DNA from 2 places in the Liberiplasma polymorphum genome. Region 2 is predicted to be linked to the other one. Evidence: a T-box and tRNA genes for the amino acid it is inferred to sense, from the RefSeq annotation. Region 2 holds a T-box; the other holds one or more tRNA genes.
The links. A T-box is a leader RNA that pairs with one kind of tRNA and senses whether it is charged. The one in region 2 lies ahead of serS (serine--tRNA ligase), so its partner is inferred to be a tRNA-Ser.
Positions count from the first base shown of each region.

Region 1: it has a tRNA-Ser gene. The T-box ahead of serS (serine--tRNA ligase) is inferred to sense a tRNA for this amino acid. The anticodon was not compared.

Region 1 is NZ_JBIOAG010000017.1:34,044-38,465, reverse strand. Features, by position in the region: gene ACHAJD_RS05435 (GNAT family N-acetyltransferase) at 69-563, opposite strand; gene ACHAJD_RS05430 (GNAT family N-acetyltransferase) at 690-1,193, shown strand; gene ACHAJD_RS05425 (hypothetical protein) at 1,335-2,246, opposite strand; tRNA gene ACHAJD_RS05420 (tRNA-Ser) at 2,527-2,617, opposite strand; gene ACHAJD_RS05415 (nucleoside deaminase) at 2,742-3,224, shown strand; gene ACHAJD_RS05410 (hypothetical protein) at 3,346-4,422, shown strand, end outside.
Region 2 is NZ_JBIOAG010000009.1:55,707-60,128, reverse strand. Features, by position in the region: gene ACHAJD_RS03400 (leucyl aminopeptidase family protein) at 1-841, opposite strand, end outside; gene serS (serine--tRNA ligase) at 855-2,129, opposite strand; T-box leader at 2,170-2,363, opposite strand; gene gyrA (DNA gyrase subunit A) at 2,403-4,422, opposite strand, start outside.

The DNA.
Region 1 (4,422 bases), on a different contig from region 2:
ATGCTTTTTATCGCCTTGTACACTGTAAACTAAATTACTTTATAATATTACTTTAATTATTGAATAACCTATTTTTGATTTAGCCGGCTTAGTGTTTCATGAACATCACAAACCCAAATAATATGTGCCTTATTTACTGACCAATGATTTTCACTTACTAAATAGGGCTCTTTAAATAAGTGATACCAGATTGATTGGGCTTTTTCATATCCAGAATCTAAACAAAACGTTCTAACGTTTTTTATGCTTAAAATGTTTAAAACGTACTTAATTAAATGCTTTGATACTCCTAATCCTTGGAATTTAGGATGAACATAAATACTTCCTATTTCAATCATATCACTAAGTGCATTATTACTTAACTCTAATATATCCCCATTTGCTATGCCATAAGCTATAGAGCCTATAATTTCATTTTCATATTTCGCGATAAAAACATGCGTTTTTGTGTCTATATATTCAATTACATTATTAAAAAGCGTTACTTTGAAGTTAATTTCATCCTCTGGTTTTTCTACTTCTTCTGGAATATTTTCTTCTTTAAAGGTTTTGTTAATAATCAAAGAAAAAAAAGCCCGAATTGATTCAATGTCGTTAACTGTTGGTTTTGAAATAATGATATTAAATAAATCCAGCTTTTTACCTCTTGTTTTATGTATAGACTATGGCTTCAACCTAGGTGTTGTGATATGATTAATGTAAGTGAACGGAGTGATACAATGGCATTTAATATACGGGAAGCAACCATTAATGATTCTAAACTAATTTTAGATTTTATTAAAGCTTTAGCAAAGTATGAAAAAATGAGTGATGCTGTAACTGCTACGGAAGATTCAATTAAAATGTCTTTATTTAAAGATAAATATGCTGAAGTTATAATCGGTGAAGAATCTAGTATTCCAGTTGCTTTTGCACTATATTATTATAACTACTCAACCTTTTTAGGTAAAGCGAACCTGTTTTTAGAGGACTTGTTTGTTTATGAACCTTATAGAAATAAAGGCTATGGAAAAGCGATGCTAAAACATTTAGCGAGTATTGCTGTAAAACGAAATTGTAGTCGACTTGATTGGTATTGTTTAAATTGGAATCATCCCTCAATTGAGTTTTATAAGAAATTAGGCGCTAAGCCTCTAAATGATTGGATGATTTTCAGACTTGAAAAAGATGCATTAAAAGCTTTATCAGAGTAGGTTATAAATAAAACGACTTCAAGTCGTTTTTTTTTATGGGTTGCATCCTTCACTTCAGTACAATGATGCACTAACAAAGCTATATCATCTAAAGATTTTGAAAACGGAAAAATTACTTGTGAAAATTTTTTAAGCGTTTAATCACATATACATTTGAATAAAAATTGTTTTTGATAAACCATCAATAGTAATGGTTAGCCTACCTAATTCATGAGTATTTTCTCTAAAGTTATTGGTGATTTCAAATTTATTGGTTTCTATTTTATTGAAGTATTCTCTATTATTCATGATTAAATCTGCCTCGAATGAATCACTAGTTCCAAACGCTATAATATCACCAACTTTTAAGTTGGCTATTCCGAACTGGTATTTTAGATTGCTGGTAAAATTGTAATTATTTATATTGATTTCGTGAACTGCTAACAAAAATGGGTCATCCTCGTTTAAACTTTCAGCAATTAAACTTAAACTTGACCAATAGACATGATTTTCACTTTTCATATCAATGTCATCATAAAATGACATTGATATACTTATACTTTGGCCACCAGCTCTAAAACTAGATGATAAATATGTCTTATCATTTTCAATCTTATAACCATACAATGATTGTATAAGATCTAGATGGTATTTGATATAGATTCCGTTTATTTCATTTGGTAGTTCTAATAATCCACCATCGATTTTTTTATATGTATCATTCAAGTAAATCGTTATGTCTTCAGCTTTTTCTCTACCAGATAGCGGACTACCAATTTTCAACACTTTAATTTCAAAAGTTTCACTTTTTTTATTTATTGTTGCTGTAATATTAACAATAACATCTTCATCTTTTTGATGAACAATAACATCGTTACCATTTATAACAAGTGCATCATTATCCGAAGTCCATACAAAAGGGGCATACACGCCTCTTTCTAGTTGAAAGTTTCTTGTTACTTCTTTGGGAATGTAATCTCTACGTAGTGCTTGAAATGATTTTTCTGGATAATCACAAGATGATAAGAGCAAGCTAAAAAAAATCATCAAAGTAATTAACAATACTTTCTTCATGTTTTACCTCTCAATTATCATTATATTGACATCGGTGTATAATAAACACTTGTTCCTACTTTTATTAACATCAAAATTATTATATCATTTAAAACTCTAATTATCTATATGGCAATAGCGCTCTCAAATGAAATTTTTTGAATTTTAACACACAAGTAATCTCATCTTTAGTAACATTGATTAAACGTTCATAAATACCTGTTCACTTTTGTAGATAAAGGTGTATATTTTCAGCATAAAAAAAGGCCAAAAATATTGTATTTGGCCAATGATTTAAATATGGCGGAGGAAATGGGATTCGAACCCACGCACCGGTCTCCCGATCTACTAGCTTTCCAAGCCAGCCCCTTCAGCCACTTGGGTATTCCTCCATCATATGTATTTTATCACAAACGGGAATAAGGTATAGAAATATTTATCATTTTTAATTTTATTAAATTAAGCTATAATAAACTTATCTAGCTATTCAAACTTTAGATTTAGGAGAGGACTATTATGGAGAAAAACACCATTAGAACTGTCATGGAAAAAGCACTTGAACAAGCACGGACAACTATGAATGATAACGTGGGCGGTCCATTTGGAGCCGCAATCATAGGACCAGACGGAGAATTGTTATCAGTTTCATCTAATTCTGTTTTAAGAGATCATGATCCAACTGCACACGCTGAAATGAACGCAATAAGAAAGGCCGCTACTAAGCTTGGTACTCACGATTTAACTGGATGTGTTGTTGTAACAACCGCTTATCCTTGCCCTATGTGTTTAGGGGCGATTATATGGTCAAACATAAAGCATGTAATTTATGGATGCAGGCCGAAAGATGCAGCTGCGATTGGATTTAGAGATGATTTTATCTATGAGTTTATTGAAGGTGGCAAAAATGATCATGGTGTCTTAAAAATCGAAGAATCCCTAAGAGATGAATGTTTACCAATCTTTGAAGAATATCAATTGAAAAGTAAAGTAATCTACTAAAATCTCCAAGAGATACAATGAAATTATTTTTAATTCACTGTATCTCTTTTTAAATTATTTATATCTTTTGTTTTGAAATTCTTTGTGATATGATAAAAGTATCACTCTAAAGGGGGATGTTATGAATATAATCTATATCCTATTACCACTACCAATTTTAATATTATCATCATACTTTTTTAACTTTGATAAGTTAACTACTTCAAAGAAGAACATAGCGCTACTTTCTACCCTTACCGGTATCATTAGTTACAAAATTGTGTTAGTTGTTTTTTTAGAAAGTGCGATTAATGTTTTTTTAGTTTATTTTTTAATACTAATTTTAATATTGATTACTTCTTATATCACTGTACGCATTATTAATGCTATTGATGAGGATGTTTTCTTAATTTCAGAAACGGTGAAAAATAACATTTTATTATTTGTGTTAAGTTTCATTCCGTTTTATTTAATGTTAACTATACTAAGATTTGAACCAACAACGATTCAATTTAGTATGGCTTCATTAAGCGTCGTACTATTGTTAATATTGCCTATCTTTTTACAAAAAAAACTATTGCCGTTATATGAGAAGATTGGCTTATGGTATTCACATGCAACCGTTTCTAAATATGTTGTTTTGTGGCTTATTTTAGTTTTTTTTAGTGTTTTCTTCTTTATCATCCAACTTCCAACGAATCAAATGAAGCAATCGCTTAACCTTTCTGATAGTATTAGATACTTTAATTTTGATACATTTCCTAATCAATTAACTAATGACTATCAATTTAGAACTGAGTTTGAGATTATTAGCGATGATTTTATAAAAGATGCTATAACAGACTTTTATTTTGATGAAAATCATTTGTATATTTACACAGAAACTGATGTTTTAATGGTTTATAGTATAACAAACGGTGAACTTATTAGAACCGAGTTACTAGAAAATTTTGCTGAGTTAGATGATAGCCATTACCCAATGACTATTCATAATAAATTTTTTGTTCAAGATAATCAATTATACTTATTAGGAAGACAAGGTTTATTTTTGGTTAGTTTGAATACTAGTGAAAAAATTAGTGATTTTTCAACATTAGATAGTACGCTTTTTATTCAAGAGGATCAATATTATTTATTACATAAATCAAGTGAAACTTTATACGAGATTTATAAGCTTTCAAATGAAACGCTTATATTAGAAGAGTCTATTGACGTACTT
Region 2 (4,422 bases):
TAACATTTGCTTTATACTTTAAACGGGCAATGGCTTCAATAGAACCTAAAACCGTTGCTGCACCCGCCATATCACATTTCATATTAGGCATCCCTTGTGGTGTTTTTAAGGAATATCCACCAGTATCATACATGACACCTTTTCCGATTAATGCCGTGATTTCTTTAGATGAGGCATCTCCATTGTAATCAATATGTATAAGTTTAGGTTCGTCTTTACTTCCTTTATTAACCCCTAAGAATGCACCCATATTTAGCGCTTCAATTTCTTTTTTATTAAGGATTTTTACAGTTAGGTTATCAATAACAGATAAAGATGTTGCATATTCAGCAAGTCCGGTTGCATTTAAATAATTATAAGGTAAATTAACTAAGTCTTTGGTATGGTTAATTGCTTCTCCATACACAACGCCTTCATGAATAGCATCATCAAGTGTTTTTTCAGTGAAATAAGCAAGATTATACTGTTTGTTATCATCTTTTGATTTTAATTTGTTAAACGTATATCCAATTGTTAACAATCCTTCAAATAAATGACTGATTTTTTTCTCGTCAAAAGAATCAAGTAACAAAATAGCATCTTCTTTTAACCCACTAATCGCTTTAAGTACAGTCGTTGTTTTTTTGGTATTTTCTAAAAAATCTTTTTCTATAATAATAACTTTTTTCGCTGCGAGTTTACCCAAGGTATAAACTGTGGTAAATGGCTCATTTGAGAGGATATCGTTAGATAGATTTAATCCCTCAAAAATAGTAGTAACTAGTGCATTTTCTAAATCATTTGTTAAAATTAAAGTCTTACTTTCTTCTTGTAAACTAAACGCTTTTTGTAACTGAAACATAGTAGCCTCCTAATTATTTAATAAGATCTTTTTTCATATACGGAATTAATACTGTAGGTACTTTAATTGTACCATCTTTTTGCTGATAGTTTTCTAAGATTGCCACAACCGTTCTACCTACTGCGAGTCCTGACCCGTTTAGAGTATGAACAAATTCTGGTTTTGAATCTTTTGTTCTTCTAAATTTAATGTTTGCTCTTCTTGCTTGATAGTCTTCAGCATTTGATATACTCCCGATTTCACGGTAAGTATTATATGAAGGTAAATAGACTTCAATATCATATGTTTTTGCCATTGCAAAGCCAACATCACCACTACAAAGTTCAACAATGCGATAAGGTAATTCTAGTAGTTGTAACACTTTTTCACTATTTTTAAGCATTGCTTCTAGTTCATCATAAGAAGTTTCTGGCGTGCTAAACTTAATCAGTTCAACTTTATTAAATTGATGTTGTCTTATAATGCCCCTTGTATCTCTTCCTGCACTCCCTGCTTCTTGTCTAAAAGCAGTTGTAAACGCTGTATATTTAATTGGAAGATCAGTTATATCTAAAATTTCATTACGGTGTAGGTTAATGCTAGGTACTTCTGCTGTGGGATTTAAATATAGATTACGGTCATCAACTAATTTAAATGCCTCATCTTCAAATTTAGGGAATTGTCCACTTGCCAACATAGATTCATAGTTTACGATGTAAGGCAACATGACTTCTAAATACCCATGCTCATCACGATGTAAATCCATCATAAAGTTAATTAATGCACGCTCTAATCTTGCGCCATCACCTTTATATACAACAAAGCGACTTGATGCGACTTTTGCTGCACGTTCAAAATCTAAAATATTAAGTGTTACCCCAATTTCCCAGTGCGGTTTTACCTCAAAGTCAAATTCCGGAATAAGGCCATATTCCTTGATTAAAAGATTATCTGATTCATCTTTTCCAAGTGGTATTTTTTCGTTAGGAAGATTCGGTGTAATCAGTAATTGATATGTGATTTTATCTTCAAGTTCTTTTAAGAGTATGTCATATTTTTGCATGGTTTCTTTATCAAGGTCCATTTGACTGACAACATCTTTAATATCTTTGCCTTCACGTTTTAAAATACCAATTTGCTTACTAGCTTCATTACGTGCTTGTTTTAATGCTTCACTTTTTTGTAAGTATTCTCTTCTTTTTTCATCCATGGTTAAAACTTCTCTTAAATAGCTAAAGTCTTCCCCTCTTGTATTTAAACGCTTAATAACTTCTTCAAGATTATCTCGAATTAATTTGATATCTAACATAGATATACCTCCTTTTAATAAATAAAAAAACTCGTCCCCGTAAAGGGACGAGTTTAAACCCGTGTTGCCACCCTAGTTAGTGCATAGCACTCACTCGATATTGATAACGGTAATAAACCGGGAAGGATTAGTTCCGCAAAAGAGGTAGATTTCATTATGACTAATACTAGTTTACACCATCCACTAGTTCTCTTTTAAAAAGTCAAAATTACTTAGTCTCTTTATGGCTTTCATTTATACATGCAGTTTATCAAAGCTTAAACTATTTGTCAATTACTCTTCGTCATCAAACAAGTTTAATTTAGGTTTTTCAGTATCATTAGTTTCGTCGTTATCTTCTAATTCTTCAGTAATTTCTGAGTTTATAGATGGGGTTTCTTCTATATGAAGTGGGGTTTCTACACTTTCATTATGGGCAACTTCTTTTGTAGCTTCAAGTTGTTCATTTAATACTTCTTCTTGTAAGATATCATCGATTTCTTCCTTAGGTACAACTGCAACGGTTGCGACGCTATGTCCTTCGTTTAATCTCATCAGGCGAACCCCTTGAGTTGCACGGCTTGTTTGGGCAATTTGTTCTATAGCTATACGGATCATCATGCCTTTATTAGTAATAATGATTAAATCTTCATCACCACAAACACTTTTTAGCTTAACAAGTTGTCCGTTTTTTTCTGTAACATTTAAGGTTTTAACCCCTTTACCACCACGGTTTTGTTGGCGATATTCTTCAATCTCTGTTCGCTTACCATAGCCATTTTCCGTAACTATTAGTACTTGATTTCTTTCTTCTCCAACTAAACTGATTCCAACAACTTCATCGTTTTCACCTAGTCTAATTCCTCTAACACCACTAGCCACACGTCCCATATCACGAACGGTTTCTTCGTTAAAGCGAATCGCTTTTCCGTTTGATGCGCCAATAATGACATCTTGGTTTCCGAATGTTTGTCGCACATCAAGAAGTTCATCGCCTTCTTTTAAGTTGATTGCGCGGATTCCTGATGCTCTAATATTTTGGAATGCATTGACGTGTGTACGTTTAACAACACCTTTTTTAGTAACAAAGAACAAGTATTGGTTTTCATCAAAGTTTTTAATGTTTGCGATGGCTTGTAAAGTTTCATTATCTTCAAGTTGCAATAAGTTAACAAGTGGTAATCCTTTAGATTGGCGGCTATAAGATGGAATCTTATACCCTTTCATTTTGTAGATACGTCCTTTGTTAGTAAAGAACAGTAAGAAGTCATGGGTTGAGGTTGGAATAATATGTTCAACCGCATCATCTTCATTGGTTTTAATACCAGTTAATCCCTTACCACCGCGGTTTTGAGTTTTATAACTCTCAGTAGTCATACGTTTACAATAACCACCTTGTGTAATAGTGATAATGACATTTTCTTCTGGAATTAAATCTTCATCTTCAATATCTAAATCAAGTGCTAATGAAACTTCTGTACGTCTACCGTCTCCGTAAGTTTCTCTTAACTGAATTAAATTATCTTTAATAATTTCAAATTTACGCCCTTCATTTGCAAGTAAGAATTCAAGTTCTGAAATAGTTACATACAGATCTTTTAATTCTTGATCAATCTTCTCACGTTCTAAGCCACTTAAGCGGCGTAAACGCATCTCTAATATCGCTTTTGCTTGTTCACTAGATAAATCAAACTTACTCATTAACTGTTCTTCTGCATCATCATAAGCATTACGAATAACTTCTATGACCGCGTCAATACGGTCAAGTGCAATGAGTAATCCTTCAAGGATATGTGCTCTTGCTTTTGCTTTATCTAAGTCGAAAATCGATCTTCTTGTTAAAACCTCAACTTGATGATCAACATAATGAATAAGCATTTCTTTTAAACTTAAAATTTTAGGTTGATTGTTAACAAGTGCTAACATATTCATCCCAAACGACGTTTGAAGAGGGGTGAACTTGTATAAATTATTAAGTGTTACTTCAGCATTTGCATCTTTTCTAAGTTCAATAACAATCTTAATTCCGTTACGATTAGATTCATCTCTTAAATCTGTAATGCCTTCAATACGTTTTTCTTTTGCAAGCTCTGCAATTTTTTCAATTAATCGTGATTTATTAACTTGGTATGGAATTTCTGTAATGGTTATGGTTTTCTTTCCTGATTTTTCTTCTGTTATGTCAGCTTTAGCTCTTATCTTAATAGAGCCATTTCCAGTTTCATAAGCTTGTCTTAATCCACTAATTCCCATGATCGTACCACCTGTTGGAAAGTCAGGACCTGTGATGATATCCATTAACTCTTCAGTGGTA